Regions from separate parts of the Rhizobium sp. RSm-3 genome, predicted to be linked through region 1. Evidence: predicted binding sites of a transcription regulator. Region 1 holds the regulator's gene; each other region holds the start of a gene.
The links. Region 1 encodes LexA, which represses DNA repair genes until DNA is damaged. Its sites were predicted from a motif close to TGTTCNNNNTGTGTTCNG; they were not measured.

Region 1 (4,208 bases):
TCGACCGTTATCCTCGATTCCTCGGTGACGACGACGGTGACCGGCCGTGTCGAACGGCGCGAAGGCGACGGCCGTGGGCGCTGGCGCTACATTCTTGCCGTCACCGGCACTGAAGCGCCGGAGTTGAAGCGGTCGCCGGGGCGCATAACCGCGATTGTCCGCGGCGCCGACACGCCTTTCGAGATCGGCGACATCGTCACCGGCAGGGCACGGCTGACGCCGCCCTCAGGCCCCGCACTTCCCGAACTCAACGACTTCTCCTTCGGCGCCTATTTCGACGGCATCGGCGCCAACGGCTTCTTCTATGGCGCTCCGGAGAAGGATTTGGAGGCGGGTCCGCAAGCGGCAAGATCGACGTCGGAAGCGCTGCTCGAATGGCTTTACCGGCTGCGCAGCAGCATCGGCGACCGCATACGGTCGATCCTGCCCGGCGACACCGGCGCCTTCGCCGCCGCGCTGGTGACCGACGAGCGGCGCGCCATCTCGAATGCGACGACGGAGGCGCTGCGCCAGTCGGGCCTTGCCCATATCGTCGCGATCTCGGGCCTCAACATGGCGCTGTCGGCCGGCATTTTCTTCGTCGGCTTCCGCATGCTGCTCAGTCTCTTTCCGGCCGTCGCTCAGGCCTATCCGACGAAGAAGATCGCCGCATCAGGCGCGCTCATTGCCGTCACCGCCTACTTCCTGATCTCCGGCTTCGGTGTCTCGGCCGAACGCGCCTTCATCATGATGGCCATCATGCTGATTGCCGTCTTCTTCGATCGGCCGTCGATCAGCCTGCGCAATGTCGTTCTCTCGGCGCTAGTCATCATCGTCATTTCACCCTCCGAAGTCTTGGGGCCGAGCTTCCAGATGTCCTTTGCCGCCACATTGGCACTGGTATCGGGCTATCAGCTGTGGAAGGACCGGCGCATCCGCGAAAACGCCTTGCTCAAGCTGCCGATCTTCCGGCCGGTCGTGGCCGTCGCCGGTTTCTTCGGCGGTGTCCTACTGACCTCGCTGATCGGCGGTTTTTCCACGGCGCTGTTTTCGATCGAGCATTTTCATCGGCTGACCGCTTACGGCCTGCCGGCAAACCTCGCGACGATGCCGATCATCTCCTTCATCGTCATGCCGGCCGGGCTGCTGGCGATGTTGCTGATGCCGTTCGGTCTGGACGCTCCACTCTGGGAGGTGGTCGGCTTCGGCCTCGACCTGGTAATCGCTGTCGCCAAGACGGTGTCCGGCTGGGGCGGCGATATCGGCGTCGGCCGTTTGCCCGCTTGGTATTTCGCCGTGGCCGTGGCAGGCTTCCTGCTGCTGACGCTGCTGCGCACCCGGCTGCGCCATGTCGGTACATTGATCCTCGCCGTCTCGACGCTCATCCTGCTGGTTCTGCCGGTCCCCCGGCCGCCGGATTTGGTGATTTCGGAGGATGGCAGCCTGGTCGCGCTCGTTGCAGGGGCGGCAATGGCTTCCAACCGTGAAAACCCGCCGGATTTCATCTTCGACCAGTGGCAGAGAGCGCTGGTCCTGCCGACCCATCACCCGCCGACGATGCTGGACGGCCCCGCTATCCCGCCGGAGGGAGAAGACCGCCGCGTCAGGCTTTCCCGCGATCAGCAGAACGAAGCGAGGACGGCGATGCGGGCGGCGGCCGCGGGCGGCGAAGCAAACCGCTTTTCCTGCGTCAAGAAGGCCTGGTGCACATCAAGGCTTGGCAATGGCCGCGTGGTAACGGTCATCGACAATGCCGCCTATCTCGGTCCGGCCTGCGATGCGGCCGATATTGTCGTGACGGCTGTCCGTCTGCGGTTCAACAGCTGCCGCTCAGGCGCGACGCTCTTCACCGGTGAGACGTTGCGCAGGACCGGTTCCGTCGAATTGCGCTTCGCGGCTGCCGGCCTGGAGGTCGCAACCGCATTCGAGAGCCTGTCGCGGCCGTGGATGCGCCAACGTGCCTATGACTGGCGCAGCAACAGTTTTGCCGAAACCGGCCCGTCCAGCGTCAGTGATAGCGGCGAATGAGGCCGACGAGCTTGCCCTGCACCTTGACGCGGTCCGGTCCGAAGATCCGGGTCTCATAAGCAGGGTTGGCCGCTTCAAGCGCGATCGACGCGCCCTTGCGCCGGAAGCGCTTCAGCGTCGCCTCCTCGTCGTCGACCAGGGCGACGACGATGTCGCCGGGACTTGCGGTGCTGCCGTTGCGGATGATCACCGTGTCGCCGTCGAAAATGCCGGCGTCGATCATCGAATCGCCTTTCACCTCCAGCGCGTAATGTTCACCGGAGCCGAGCATGTCTGAGGGAACGACGATGTCGTGGGTGTTGTTCTGGATCGCTGAGATCGGAACACCGGCAGCGATTCGGCCCATGACTGGCACCGAGACCGAGTTGCCGTTGTCGGCGACGGGTTTGACAGGCGCGGGGGCGGCGACCGGCTGGGGCTTGCCGAGGCTGCCCTCGATGACGCTCGGCGAAAAGCCGCGCCGGGGCTGGATGCTGGGGCTGTAGGCCTCGGGAAGCTTGATGACCTCGAGCGCCCGGGCGCGGTTCGGTAGGCGGCGAATGAAACCGCGTTCCTCGAGTGCTGTGATCAGCCGGTGAATGCCGGATTTCGAGGCCAGATCCAGGGCATCCTTCATCTCGTCGAAAGAGGGCGGAATGCCGGATTCTTTCATGCGCTCGTGAATGAAAAGGAGAAGCTCCTGTTGTTTGCGCGTGAGCATCGACGTGTGACCCCTGATTGAAACAAATCCAGAACAGACACTATATGTTCCATATGTGTTCCGCAAGTAGCTAAATTTCCGTAAAACTTGGCGCCAACTCGTTGAGATTTTTATTTTCATTCGCCGGATTGGCACACATGTCTTGCATTGAGGATGGCGTCGTCGCACATCTCTTCGCGATTGCAGGAGGGGATATCATGAACACGCATTCCGCCAAGCCGCACCCGCTGGATCATGTCGTGCTGCCCGTCGTCAATATCGATCTGGCGCGCGAAAGGCTCGGCAAGCTCGGCTTCACCGTTGCCGCCGATGCCCGCCATCCCTTCGGAACGGAGAATGCCTGCGTCTTCTTTGCCGACAAGACCTATCTGGAGCCGCTCGGTATCGCGAGCGTCGAGGAGACCGAGGCATCAGCGCGGCAAGGCAATGTCTTCACCGCCCGCAACCGGGCCTTCCGCTTCCGTTGCGGCGAGGAAGGGCTTTCGGCGGTGGTTTTCGGCACTGAAGATGCCGGCCTCGACCATCAAAGCTTCATTGCAGGCGGATTGAACGCCGGCGACATGCTGGAGTTCAGCCGGGCGATGAAAATGCCGGACGGCTCTAAGAGCGTCGGCAGCTTCAAACTAGCCTTTGCAGGTGATCTGCGGGCACCCGATTTCTTTCTCTTCACCTGCCAGCGCATCAATCCATTGCCGGCCGACCGCGGCGCGCTGGAGACGCATGCCAATGGCGTCACCGGCATCGCCGAGATCGCCCTCTGCGCGCCTGATGCCGCCGCCTTCGCCGGCTTCGTCAGCCTTGCCATGGCGCAATCGGCCGTCGAGAAAACCGGTTTCGGCGTCAATATCGCGGCGCCGAATGCGAAAATCAGCCTGATGACGCCGGAAGGGCTGGAGGCCTATTTCGAGGTTGCCGTCTCCTCCGCCGACCGCGGCCTGCGCGGCCGGGCTATCCTCTTCGCTGTTGCCGATCTTGCCGTGACAGAAGCACATTTGGCTGCTAACGGAGTGACATACACGCGCAAGAACAATCGCATTCTGGTGAAGCCGGCACCCGGGCAGGGCACGCTTTTCGCCTTCGAGGAAAGATGATGAGCACTGATACGAATTCGGAAGTGAGGATCGGCGAGGGCGCAGGCCAGGTCACCTTTTCCAATACCGGCCGCCTGTCGCTGATTGCCGGCCCTTGCCAGATGGAGAGCCGCGACCATGCCTTCATGGTTGCCGGCACGCTGAAGGAGCTCTGTGCCAAGCTCGGCATCGGCCTCGTCTACAAGAGTTCCTTCGATAAGGCGAACCGGACCTCGCTTTCGGCCGAGCGCGGCATCGGCCTTGAAAAGGGCATGCAGGTCTTTGCCGATCTCAAGAAGGAGTTCGGCTTTCCCGTCCTGACCGACGTTCACACCGCCGAGCAATGCGCCGAAGTGGCAAAGGTGGTCGATGTCCTGCAGATCCCGGCCTTCCTCTGCCGCCAGACCGACCTTCTGATCGCCGCCGCCGAG
Region 2 (4,208 bases), on a different contig from region 1:
CTGCATGGGTTTGGTACCTTTCTACAGAAAGGAATGTGGTCCTTCTTTTTCTTCTCTGCAAGGCAAGCATGGCTTTTTGTTGTCTTGCCGGGCTTTGCGAAGCTTGGCACTAATGATCGATGAGCCAAATAACCCCTCGCCGTTCCTTAAATTTGCGCCGCTCGGTGCTGAGCGTGCCCGCCATCAATCTCCGGGCGCTCGAAAAAAGCCATTCGCTTGATTGCGATGCGGTTATTTTCGATCTGGAGGATTCCGTCTCGCCCGAGAAGAAGGGGCAAGCGCGGGAAAATCTGCGCGCCTTTTTTGCGGGGCCGCCGCTTGAAGGCAAGGAAAGGATCGTCCGCATCAATTCTTTGTCATCCGAATTCGGGCCGGCGGACCTGGATCTGGTCAAGGCGCTTTTGCCCGACGCCGTTCTCCTTCCCAAGGTGGACGGACCTCGAGATATCACCGATATAGGCGATCTGCTCGCCGATGCGGATGCGCCGGAGGAGCTGCGCATCTGGGCGATGATCGAGACGCCGCGCGGCGTGCTGAATGCCGGAGCGATTGCAGAAGCCGGCCGCACGCCTGGCTCGCGGCTCGATTGCCTCGTCGTCGGCCTCAACGATCTGCGCAAGGAAACGGGCGTCTTGCCGCAGCCGGGACGAACCTATCTCGTGCCGTGGCTGATGCAGGTCGTCTTGGCGGTCAGCGCTTACGGGCTCGATGCGATCGACAGCGTCTTCAACGATTTCAGGGACGAGCAGGGTTTCGATGCCGAATGCCTGCAGGGCCGGGCCATGGGCTTTGCCGGCAAGATGCTGATCCATCCCACGCAGATCGAACCCGCCAACCGGCATTTCGGCCCGGACCCGGCAGCGATTGCGGAAGCGGAGGCGATCATATCAGCCTTTGCCGATCCCGCTTCCGATGGCTTGAACGTCATCAATTCAGGCGGGCGGATGATCGAGCGGCTGCATCTTGTCCAAGCCGAAAGCCTGGTTCATAAAGCTCGCCTGATTTCTGCAAGAAAGCCCGCCTGATGAAACTCTACCGCTTCCTGACCGGTCCCGACGACGCTTCCTTCTGCCACAAGGTCACCGCCGCCCTCAACAAGGGCTGGTCGCTGGAGGGATCGCCGACCTATGCCTTCAATGCCGCAACCGGCGCGATGCAGTGCGGCCAGGCGGTCGTCAAGACCGTCGAAGGCAAGGATTACCATCCCGAGATCAAGCTCTCCGAGCAATAGAACGTCCTGCCGGAGGCGTGGTGTTTCAGCGTTCGGCGGCTTCCTCGGCGCTTGCCTCGATCCGCTCCATATCATCGTCGCTCAGCCCGAAATGGTGGCCGATCTCGTGGATCAGGACGTGGGTGATGATATCGCCGAGCGTCTCGTCATTCTCAGCCCAGTAATCGAGAATGGGGCGCCGGTAGAGGCGGATGCGGTTCGGCATCTCGCCGGTTTCCACCGTGAAACGTTCGGAAATGCCCCTGCCCTCGAAAAGACCGAGCAGATCGAAAGGGGTTTCCAGCGCCATGTCCTCGAAAACGTCGTCATCGGGGAAATCTTCGATCTCGATCGTGAGATTGGTCGTCAGCTGGCGGAATTCTTCCGGCAGATGGCTATAGGCCTCCATGGCCAGCGACTCGAAGGCGCTGATCGTCGGCGCATGGCGGTCCCGCCAATCATCGCTCTGGTCTATGCGGGCCATGAATATTCCTTCCTTTGCGGGCCCATATAGAACCTTTATCGCCGGTTTTCGAGTGGGGAATCAAAGGCAGGAATAAATTCATAGAAAATGGCCGTTGACTCTTCATTAGCTCTCTGGAATCTATAAGAACATAACAGGAACAACACGGATTGGAGAACGCCATGGCGCAGCACGCCCTGGCGCGCGAGCGGCTTTTTGCGCTCCGCGAAACCATCGCCAGACTGGAGGGGAAACCCGCGCCGGCGCTTGCGGCAGCGGAGCGGGAAGCCCTGGCGGACGGAAGCAAGACACAGCGGAGACGTAGTCTGCCGCCTCTGGCGTTCGGAGTGGAGTGTCTTGATGAGGCGCTGGAAGGCGGTCTGCCGCTCGATGCGATCACCGAATTCCGCTCCGCTCTGTCGCGTGATGCCGGTGCGGCAAGCGGGCTGGCGCTGGCCGTCGCCGCGCGGCTGCAGAGCCAGGAGGCGGCTGCTGGCAGGCTTTCTCCGCTGCTCTGGATCGGCGATGCTGTCGGCACGCTGGAGGCCGGCCGTCCTTATGTTCCCGGGCTTCGGGATTTCGGGCTGAGCCCGGAGCGGTTTTTCCATGCGGCGCCGCGCAAACTGGACGAGGCGCTCTGGCTGGTGGAGACCGCAGTGGAAAGCGCTGCCTTCTCGGCCGTCATCTTCGAAGTGCGAGGCAATCCCGCCCATTTCGGCCTGACCGAAAGCCGCAGGCTTAGCCTCAGGGCGCGGGCTGCCCGCCGTCCGCTCTTTCTTGTCCGCCAGGCCGGGGCTGAGGAGGCAAGCAGTGCGGCTTTCCGTCTGCATGTCGAACCGGCTCCATCCGGTCTGCGGCCATTGCCGGATGGATCGAAGCTTTCCAGCAGCATCGGCAATCCGATTTTCCGTCTCACGCTGGAGAAGGGCCGCAATCCGGCCCCGCTCTGCTTTTTTCTGGAGTGGAACCCCCATGAACGCGAATTTCTCCCTGTCGCCGAGCCAAACCTCGTTCGTTCTCCAGGCGAGCAGTCAGCGCATTCTGGCGCTCAGCTTTCCGCATCTGCCAACGGACCGCATCGCCCGCAGGCGATGGGGGCTCTCCTGGCGTTCGAAAGGGCGTCCTGAGGCACCGCCTATCGTCTGTTCCGGCAAGCTCAACAATGCCATGCGGCTGACGGCGCTGGACGAATTGGCCGAGAGGCTGGGGCTGAAAAAGGAGCAGGGCGTTGCCGAAGCGCGTGCCATGTACCCAACGCTCGAGGTCGCGGAAGAGGATCCGGCGGCCGACCGCCGGTTGCTGGAGGCCATTGCCGACTGGTGCGACCGTTATACGCCTTTGGTAGCGTTCGACGGCAAGGAGGGGCTGTTTCTCGACATCAGCGGCTGCGCCCATCTCTTCGGTGGGGAAAAGGCGCTTCTCAAGGATGTGCTGTCGCGGCTTTTTCATATGGGGATCGATGCGCGCGGGGCGATCTCATCCTCACCGGGCCTTTCCTGGGCCGCGTCGCGCTTCGGGCAAGGCGGCGTGATCGAGGACGAGGAGACGGAGCATGTGCTGATGTCGTTGCCAGTGGCAGCCTTGCGGCTGGAAGGACAAACCGTCGATGCGCTGAAGAAGCTCGGTCTGAAATATATCGGCGACGTCATCGATGCACCGCGGGCGCCGCTGACCCGCCGGTTCGGCCCGGGACTGCTCCTGCGTCTCGACCAGGCGCTGGGACGTGAGGAGGAGCCGGTCTCGCCGCGGCGTCCGGTCGCCAGCCTCTCGGCCGAAAGCCGCCTGATCGAGCCGATCGGGACGGAAGAACAGATCCTTGCCGTCACCCGGCAGGTCGCCGTGTCGCTGCAGCCGTCGCTGGAGACGCGGGGGATCGGCGGACGGGTGTTCGAACTGGTGCTGTTCCGCGTCGACGGCAGGGTCTTTCGTATCTCCGTCGGCGCTTCGCAGCCGCTTCGCGAACCGAAATTCATTGCCGGGCTTTTTTCCGAGCGATTGCAGGCAGTCTATGACGATCTCGATGCCGGCTATGGTTTCGAAATCCTGCGGTTGAATGTGTTGCGGCATGATCCCTTCAATGAGGCCCAGGCGGATTTCGAGGGCGACCGCCAGGGCGAGATCTCGCTTTCGGCCTTCGTCGACCGGGTCTCGGCCCGGCTGGGTGCGGATTGCCTGCACAGCTTCCAGCTCCGCGAGAGCCATGTGCCGGAACGCGCCGTCATCACCGTTCCTGTAATGGATGGTCTTCCCCGGCGGAAGACGGCGCAGGACATTCAGCTCCCTTTCCGCCAAGAGCGCCCGTTACGGCTCTTTGCCACGCCGGAGCCGGTCGAGATCATGCTCGCCGAAGTGCCCGATGGTCCGCCGCAGATCTTCCGCTGGCGGCGCATGCAGCATCAGGTGGCAAGAAGCGAAGGGCCGGAACGGATCGCCATGGAGTGGTGGATCGACGGGGATGACGCCGAGGCGCGCGACTATTTCCGCATCGAGGACGAGACCGGGCATCGCTTCTGGATCTATCGACGCGGTTTTTAC
Region 3 (4,208 bases), on a different contig from region 1:
CTGAGCCCGTCAGGCGGGATAACACTTTACTCCTGACTTCCCACTAAAAGTCTGGCGCTCACGGCAAATCTCCCAAAAAATCACGATTGTCTTTTGGCACTATTTCGATCATCTCGACGTGCTGGGGATATTCACTTGCAATCAAGTCAGCGAAACCGCCCAAAGTCAGTGGAGATAATTCGCTTTGAAACTTTTTGCATGGCTCTCCTGGCTAAATTGTTCGAATAAATGGACGCCCTTCCCTTCCGAAGAAAGAGGAACCCTTGGCGGAATAGTTATGCGACGACGCGGTATGAGATTTCCATTGATTGAAACTCGTATGCCGACAGCAGATGAACAACGTGAGGCACAGCTTTACTACGCCATTCGTTAGGTGGGTGGCTGCGCGTTGCCAGACAGAGAGCTGGCTCGGGAAATTTGGACAGCACGGATAAGGCTGGCATGACCAGCGCCCCGCAGAGAAAAGCAGCCTGGATCAATTTTCGATCTAAACCCATGTCGAGCCCTTAGCTTTTCGAGCATGATAGCGGTAGCAACGCTCGAACACATACAACCTATCTGCGACTAGTCGAAATTCTCCCAGCGCGCACGCCCCCCGCGATCCCTCCCACACCAACTGACATTTCGCCTCATCAGCAACAGACGATTCACCATTGTTGGCCGTGAAAATCCCGCTAGAATGGCTGTTATGGCGGCGGCTCCGCGGAGGAATAGGGAGGCGCTGCACCCTTTGTTTCTGTCGACAATCGTGGAGGAGCATTGATGGCAACTGAAAAGTGGAACAGCCCGGTCAAGGTCGGTTTCGAAGGAGCCGATCTCAGAACGGTCAATGGTCCGTTCGATGCGTTGAAATGCCTGGCGGATTTCTGGCCGAACTCGCGCGGGCTGCGTTATATCAAGGCCCGCAGCACCTGCCGGGCAGCGCTCGATGGGCGCAAGAGCGTGGAAGAGGCGAGAGCCGAGTTTCTGGCGGCGGCCGAAGAGGCGAAGCTGAAGCTGCACTAAAGTATGTCGCGCAAAAGTGTGCAGCGGTTTTGCGGCAACGACATGCGAGGAAATAAAGAGCTAAAGCGCCAGGAGCGAATCTGAAAGATCGCGACGCGTTTTAGAGCGCCGAAGCGTCCGACAGGACGCGAAAGCACGCTCCGCCCCGTTGAACCTACTCAGGCCGGCATTTCCGTAACGGAATGTGCCGGAACGGTGCAACGCTTTAATTTACTTAACCCTGCATCGAACTTGTGGCGGGTTTTGGTGCAACGGGCATTGCGCCTGGGACAGGTGTATTCCTAGAAGACGCCCAGCCATCATGATGATGGTCAGAGGCTCGTCACCTCTGCGGCAACGCAGGCGAGCCTCGTTTGAGCAGGACTGTTTTCAGCAGTCCGCGGCGCCCTCATTCTCCACCTCGATATAACCGACGCCGATGATCGTGCCATCGCCCGCGCGGATGAAGGAGGGGAGATAGTGCGGCTCGGCCGGCGTGCAGGCAACGGCGCCGGTATATTCGTTGAGAGCGATCTGGTCCTTCGGCAGCGCGGAATAATTCGTGCCGGTTTCGAGCGAGGCATAGGCGGAGCCGGCAAAGGCAGCGGCCGATATCACGGTGATTGCCGAGAGGCGAGGAAGCGACGGCATGAGGGTCTCCAGCGTTTCGATCCGGCATTTCAACCCGCGGGAGGGCACTTGGTTCCCTCAGCGCCGCAACAGGCGACTGTGCACATAACCTCGGCCGACGATACTCTCGGCGACCGCGACCGCCCGCTCGACATCGCCGCGCCGGCGCACGAAACCGTCGAGGATGACATAGGAACCGAGCACGCCGACGGTAATCTCCTCAGCGTCGAGATCTGCGGCGGCATGAAGGGCGCTCTCCACCGAAGCGCGTGTCGCCGCCTCGCCATGGCCCTGCCGGCCGGGTTCGTCATGGTCGGGGAATACAGGAAACCCGATCACTTAAGCCTCTCCTGAAGTTGGTATGTCAGGTTAACGCCGCAACAGCGCTTTCGTTGCGGTCCGCCGGTCTCGGCCGGATATTCGCGCGTATTTCTGCGGGAGCTGGTGTGGCTACCCTTGGCGGAAGCTTTCGCGGTTTCCATATTTAGTCGCAGTCGGAAGAGGGATGACGACATGAAAGTGCTGCTGCCCGCCTTATTCCCCGGGGCTTTGTTTGCCGGGGTCTTGCTCGCCGGCTGCTCGTCAGCCGATACGCCGGCGCTGGACCCCATTCCCGGCAGCATCACCTATGGCGGCCAGCCGCGGACGAAGCTCACCAAATCGCCGGTCGGCAGCGCTGTCCACCACCAGTTCTACGACGGGACCGGCCAGCGCGTTGAGGAAACTTATATTCTTCAGCCGGATCGCAGCCTGAAGCTGGTGCGGCGCGTGGTGGGGCCGGATTTCCCCGATTGAGACTTGCGCCGTTCCAGGCTTGACAGCAGCTGAAATCGCGAACATTCAAGGAACATCTAATCTTCCCCAGTGATTCTGCGGGAGCCCGACCGGACGGCTGGATGTATCTCGAAAAGCTCAATCCCCAGCAGCGCATGGCCGTCGAGCACGGCACGCTCACCGACGGCAGCCATATTGCCGGGCCGCTGCTGGTCATCGCCGGCGCCGGCTCGGGCAAGACGAATACGCTGGCGCATCGGGTTGCCCATCTGATCGTCAAGGGCGCCGATCCCCGCCGCATCCTGCTGATGACCTTCTCGCGGCGGGCCGCCGCCGAGATGGCGCGCCGCGTTGAGCGCATCTGTCGGGATGTGCTGGGTGCGAATGCCGGTGTGATGACGGATGCGCTTGCCTGGTCCGGCACCTTCCACGGCATCGGCGCGCGGCTGTTGCGCGATTATGCCCAGCAGATCGGCCTCGATGCCGATTTCACCATCCATGACCGCGAAGACAGCGCCGACCTGATGAACCTCATCCGGCACGATCTCGGCTTCTCCAAGACGGAAAGCCGGTTTCCGGCCAAAGGCACCTGCCTTGCCATCTATTCCAGGGCGGTGAATTCCGAGACGGCGCTCGACCAGGTGCTGCGCGACGCCTTTCCCTGGTGCGCGGCCTGGGAGAAACAGCTGCGCGAACTTTTCGCCTGTTACGTCGAGGCCAAGCAGAGCCAGAACGTGCTCGATTACGACGACCTCTTGCTCTACTGGGCGCAGATGGTCGGCGAGAGCGTGATTGCCGAGGATATCGGCAGCCGCTTCGACCATGTGCTGGTCGACGAATATCAGGACACCAACCGACTGCAGGCCTCGATCCTGATGGCGCTCAAGCCCCAAGGCCAGGGGCTGACCGTCGTCGGCGACGACGCGCAGTCGATCTATTCCTTCCGGGCGGCGACGGTGCGCAACATTCTCGATTTTCCCGCCGCCTTCAGCCCGGCCGCCAATATCGTCACGCTCGACCGCAACTATCGCTCGACGCAGCCGATTCTGGCCGCGGCCAACGCCGTCATCGACCTCGCCTCGGAGCGCTTCACCAAGAATCTGTGGACCGAGCGGCAATCGGCGGAGCGGCCGCGCCTCGTCACGGTGCGCGATGAGGCCGACCAGGCGCGGTATGTCGCCGACATGGTGCTCGACAATCGCGAGGAAGGCCTCAAGCTCAAGCAGCAGGCGGTGCTGTTCCGCGCCTCGCATCACAGCGGGCCGCTGGAGGTCGAGCTGACCCGACGCAACATTCCCTTCGTCAAGTTCGGCGGGCTGAAATTCCTCGACAGCGCCCATGTCAAGGACATGCTGGCCGCCCTGCGCTTCGCCCAGAACCCGCGCGACCGGGTGGCGGGCTTCCGGCTGATGCAGATCCTGCCGGGTGTCGGGCCGTCGACGGCCCAAAAGGCGCTCGACCTGATGGCCGAGGATGCGAGCCCGCTCGCGGCGCTGGCCGCCATGCCGGCGCCGCCACGCTCCGGCGAGGACTGGACGGCATTCGTTTCGATGCTGCAGGAGATGAAGTCGGGCAAGGCCGGCTGGCCGGCGGAAATCGAGCTGGCGCGGCAATGGTATGCGCCGCATCTGGAACGGCTGCATGAGGATGCGGCGACGCGGCAGGCCGATCTCTTACAGCTCGAGCAGATTGCCGGCGGTTATGCCTCGCGCGAACGTTTCCTCACCGAACTCACCCTCGATCCGCCGGATGCGACCAGCGACCAGGCCGGCGTGCCGCTGCTCGATGAGGATTATCTCATCCTCTCGACTATCCACTCG
Region 4 (4,208 bases), on a different contig from region 1:
TCGTCGCCTTCGCTGCCACCGGCTATTACCACGCCACCAAATTCGCGGTCGAAGCCCTGTCGGAATCGCTGTCCCATGAGGTCAAGCCACTCGGCATCGATGTGACGATCCTCGAGCCCGGCGCCTTCCGCACGGACTGGGCCGGCCGATCGATGGTCGAATCCAGGACTGTTATCGACGACTATGCCGAGACATCGGGCAAGCGGCGCCAGGCCACCCGTTCGGTCTCCGGCAAACAGCCGGGCGATCCGGCGCGTGCCGCAGCCGCGATCATATCGGCATTCGAGGCGGAGGAGCCGCCGCTGCGGCTGCTCCTCGGCGCACCCGCCCTGAAGATCGCCCGCGAGCGGCTCGACGCGCTGCGGGCAAATTTCGACGCCTGGGCGGAGACGACGCTGAGCGTCGATTTCCCCAGTTGATCGCACACCCGAGGAAACCTCAGCCTGAAAAGGAGCTTGAAATGTCTGGTATCGAAGGAAAAGTCATTGCCATCACCGGCGCCAGCAGCGGCATCGGAGAGGCCGCGGCAAGGGTGCTGGCTGCCGCGGGCGCCCATATCGTGATCGGCGCACGCCGCAGCGAGCGGCTGCGGGCGCTCGCCGGCGAAATCGAATCCAGGGGCGGCAGCGTGCGCCTGAGAAAACTTGACGTCACCGACCGTTCCGAGGTTGATGCCTTTGCAGGTTTTGCGAGATCCGAATTCGGCCGGTTGGACGTCATGGTCAACAATGCCGGCGTCATGCCGCTTTCGCCGCTTGCGGCCCTCAGGGTCGACGAGTGGGACCGGATGGTCGATGTCAACATCAAGGGCGTGCTCTATGGCATCGCCGCAGCCCTACCGATCATGAAGGCGCAGGGATCCGGGCAGATCATCAACCTGGCTTCGATCGGCGGCCACAGCGTCTCGCCAACGGCCGCCGTCTATTGCGCGACGAAATTTGCGGTGCGGGCGATTTCGGACGGGCTGCGGCAGGAGACCGATTGCATCCGCGTGACCGTCATTTCTCCCGGCACGACGACATCGGAACTGGCCGACACGATCACCGATCCGACGGCGCGAGACGCCATGAGAGCTTTCAGGGCGGTGACGATCAGCCCAGAGGCGATCGCCAATTCGATCCTCTATGCCGTCAGCCAGCCCGATGACGTCGATGTCAGCGAGATCATCATCCGGCCAACGGCCAGCCCGCATTGAGTTGCCGTCACGCCTAAAACCCCAGCGATTGCTGGGCGGGCGGCGGCGGGGCGAGGTTGACGCCTTCGAGCTCCAGCATGCGGGTCTTCGACGACGAACCGCCGGGAGCGGAGAAGCCGCCGATCTTGCCGCCAGCCGCCAGCACCCGGTGGCAGGGAATGATCAGCGCGACAGGGTTCTTCGCCATCGCCTGGCCGACGTCGCGGGCGGCTTCCGGCCCGGCGCCAAGCTCCTTGGCCAGCGCGCCGTAGGTGGTCGTGCGGCCCCAGCCGACACGCCTTGCCGCCGCATAAATATCCCGGAAGAAGGCATCCTGCCCGGCAAGATCGAGTTCGACGCCGGAAAAATCCGTTTCCTCGCCCTGAAAATAGCGCTTCACGGCGGCGACCGTTTCGAGCACCGCAGGCGTCGGCGCGCCGGGTTCGGCCTCCGGCAAGCGGCGCAGCAGCAGGCGTTCGGTCGCTTCCGCTGACTTCGTCGGCAGCTGAAAACGGGTGATACCGGCGTCGCTCCAGGATATGCCGCAGAAACCGCCTGCGGTTTCGAAAATGAAATAGTGATGGATCGTCTGGGCCATGACGCAGCCTCCGCGTTGTCGGTTACCACCAAAATCGTACGGGACGGCCGCTGTTTCAACCCGATTCTTGCGCATCTCGTTCTTTTTTTGTTCTTGATATTCTCCCTTGCCGGCGTATCTTTCGCCCATTTTGGAGCGCGAGGCGGTCATGACGACCTGACAGGCATGGACCAGATTTCCCTCGATTTCGACCATGGTCAAAATCGGCGCGGGCGGGCGGACGAAAACCGGAACGGCGGCCACAGGCTTTTCTTTGCGCTCCGCCCGCCTGCGATCGTCGAACGGCAAGCGGCTTCGATCGCCGATGACTATGGCAAAACCTTCTGCCTTTCCGCAACGCCGCGACTGACGACGCTGCATGTGAGCGTTATCGGCATCGGCGACTATGACGTGTTGCCGGAGGACGTGATCTTTGCGGCCCGGCAGGCCGGCGCCACGGTCGAGGGCGCGCCGATCGCGGTCACCTTCGACAGGATCATGAGCTTCAGGCGGGAAGACAAGGCGCGGCCGCTGGTGCTCTGCAGCAAAGGCGGGCCGATGCCGCTCATGCGCCTGCATGTCCAGTTGGGCGTCGGCATGCACAATACCGGATTGCGTCACAATATCGATCGCAATTTCACGCCGCATATGACGCTGCTCTATGACCGCAAAGCGGTGCCGCCGGCGAGCCTCGATCAACCAGTTTCATGGACGGCGCGGGAATTCCTGCTGATCCACAGCCTTCTCGGAAAGACCGAACACCACATCATCGATCGCTGGCCGCTGCTCGGCTGAGGGCACGTGCCCGGTGAGGCTTGCGCTTGCCGGACATCCGCGCATAAAGCTGGAGGAACCGTTCGGATGCAAATGCGGAGCGAAGACAGCATGGATGTTTCAGAGATCATCATCCCGGGCGATACGCCGGGAACCGAGTGGCGGCTGCCGGTGCTGCGTTTTGCCGGCCGCGATCCGAAAGCGCCGACGATCTATATCCAGGCGGCCCTGCATGCCGGCGAACTGCCGGGAACGGCGCTCCTGCATTTCCTCTGCGAGCGGCTGCGGCAGGCGGAAAGCGAAGACGGGATCGCCGGCGACATCACTATCGTGCCGCAGGCCAATCCGATCGGCGCGGCGCAGTCGCATTTCGGGGATTTGCAGGGCCGTTTCGACCTTAACTCCCGCACCAATTTCAACCGGGATTTCCCGCTGATCTCCCTTGCCGATCGGGCAACGCTGATCGAAGAGCTCGACGATTATCCGGCTACCGACAGGCTGAAGCGGCAGCTCCTGCATATGGCGCTCGGCGCCGATCTCGTCCTCGACCTGCATTGCGACGACGAATCCCTGCAATATGCCTATATCGACGAGGCCTTCTGGCCTGAAGCGGCCGATCTTGCCGCCGCCCTCGACATGCAGGCCGTGCTGCTTTCGGATGGCGAAAGCTCGGCCTTCGAAGAGGCCGTCGGCTTTGCCTGGAAGTATGAGGTTCCCGGCGAGCGCCGATCCCGGCTGCCGGGCAGGCTTTCCGTCACCGTCGAGCTGCGTGGCAAGCGCGACGTCGATCCGGCGCTGGCAAAGCAGGATGCTGACGGGCTTTGGCGTTTCCTTGCGGCGCGGGGGATCGTCAACGGCGGGACAGAGGCAACCGGATTTTCCGGCCCGGCCGTGCCGCTCGACAATGTCGAGATCCTCCGCGCGCCGGAAGGTGGGGCCGTGCTCTTCCATCGCAATATCGGCGACAGGATTGCGCAGGGCGAGCTTCTGGCGACGATCGTCACCCGGCCGGGGCAGCCGGGCGGCAGCCTCGACCTGCATGCGCCGCAGGACGGGCTGATCCTGACCCGGACGTCCGACCGGCTGGTGCGGCGGCGCGGCGACCTGATGAAGATCGCCTGCGGCGGCCCCAGCAACGCCTCCCGCAAGGCCGGCGCACTGGAGAATTGAGCAGGCGCTGCCGGGGATAAATGCCGCACGGCGTTTGCGCCGCCCTTTGCGCATGTTATCCCGTCGCATCACAGGGAGATCGATCGGCATGACCGTCACCATTTATGGCATCAAGAATTGCGACACGATGAAGAAGGCCCGCAGTTGGCTGGAAGCTCACGGCGTCGCCTATGAATTTCACGATTACAAGGCATCAGGCATCGACCGCGCCCATCTCGAATCCTGGGTCGATCAGGCCGGCCTCGATACCGTCCTCAACCGCGCCGGCACCACGTTTCGCAAACTGCCCGATTCCGAGCGCGAGAATCTGAGCCGGGAAAAGGCGATCGCGCTGATGCTCGATCAGCCGTCGATGATCAAGCGTCCGGTGCTGGCGGCGAAGGGCAAGCTGCTGGTCGGCTTCAAGCCGGAGGTTTACGCCGGCACGTTCGCGGGATGATCGGCGGCCAATGTCCAAGACCACGCGCGCGACACAGCTTCTTTCCCAGGCAGGCGTCGCCTTGACCGTCCATA

Region 2: a site for LexA is predicted at 1,819-1,836, ahead of BBJ66_RS35205 (ImuA family protein). Genes of this name have one in related genera too.
Region 3: a site for LexA is predicted at 2,447-2,464, ahead of BBJ66_RS03045 (ATP-dependent helicase). Genes of this name have one in related genera too.
Region 4: a site for LexA is predicted at 1,850-1,867, ahead of BBJ66_RS01395 (2'-5' RNA ligase family protein). Genes of this name have one in related genera too.

Annotation. Positions count from the first base shown of each region.
Region 1 is NZ_MAWZ01000027.1:27,893-32,100, forward strand. Features, by position in the region: gene BBJ66_RS21925 (ComEC/Rec2 family competence protein) at 1-2,007, shown strand, start outside; gene lexA (transcriptional repressor LexA) at 1,988-2,707, opposite strand; gene BBJ66_RS21935 (VOC family protein) at 2,905-3,798, shown strand; gene kdsA (3-deoxy-8-phosphooctulonate synthase) at 3,798-4,208, shown strand, end outside.
Region 2 is NZ_MAWZ01000003.1:111,611-115,818, forward strand. Features, by position in the region: gene BBJ66_RS06775 (hypothetical protein) at 1-6, opposite strand, end outside; gene BBJ66_RS06780 (HpcH/HpaI aldolase/citrate lyase family protein) at 120-1,025, shown strand; gene BBJ66_RS06785 (DUF1737 domain-containing protein) at 1,025-1,231, shown strand; gene BBJ66_RS06790 (metallopeptidase family protein) at 1,257-1,694, opposite strand; gene BBJ66_RS35205 (ImuA family protein) at 1,856-2,800, shown strand; gene BBJ66_RS06800 (Y-family DNA polymerase) at 2,811-4,208, shown strand, end outside.
Region 3 is NZ_MAWZ01000001.1:624,390-628,597, reverse strand. Features, by position in the region: gene BBJ66_RS03065 (DUF982 domain-containing protein) at 763-1,005, shown strand; gene BBJ66_RS03060 (hypothetical protein) at 1,375-1,635, opposite strand; gene BBJ66_RS03055 (BON domain-containing protein) at 1,693-1,953, opposite strand; gene BBJ66_RS03050 (hypothetical protein) at 2,128-2,409, shown strand; gene BBJ66_RS03045 (ATP-dependent helicase) at 2,511-4,208, shown strand, end outside.
Region 4 is NZ_MAWZ01000001.1:284,748-288,955, reverse strand. Features, by position in the region: gene BBJ66_RS01410 (oxidoreductase) at 1-419, shown strand, start outside; gene BBJ66_RS01405 (SDR family oxidoreductase) at 461-1,195, shown strand; gene BBJ66_RS01400 (methylated-DNA--[protein]-cysteine S-methyltransferase) at 1,209-1,772, opposite strand; gene BBJ66_RS01395 (2'-5' RNA ligase family protein) at 1,938-2,546, shown strand; gene BBJ66_RS01390 (succinylglutamate desuccinylase/aspartoacylase domain-containing protein) at 2,637-3,695, shown strand; gene BBJ66_RS01385 (ArsC family reductase) at 3,784-4,134, shown strand; gene ybaK (Cys-tRNA(Pro) deacylase) at 4,145-4,208, shown strand, end outside.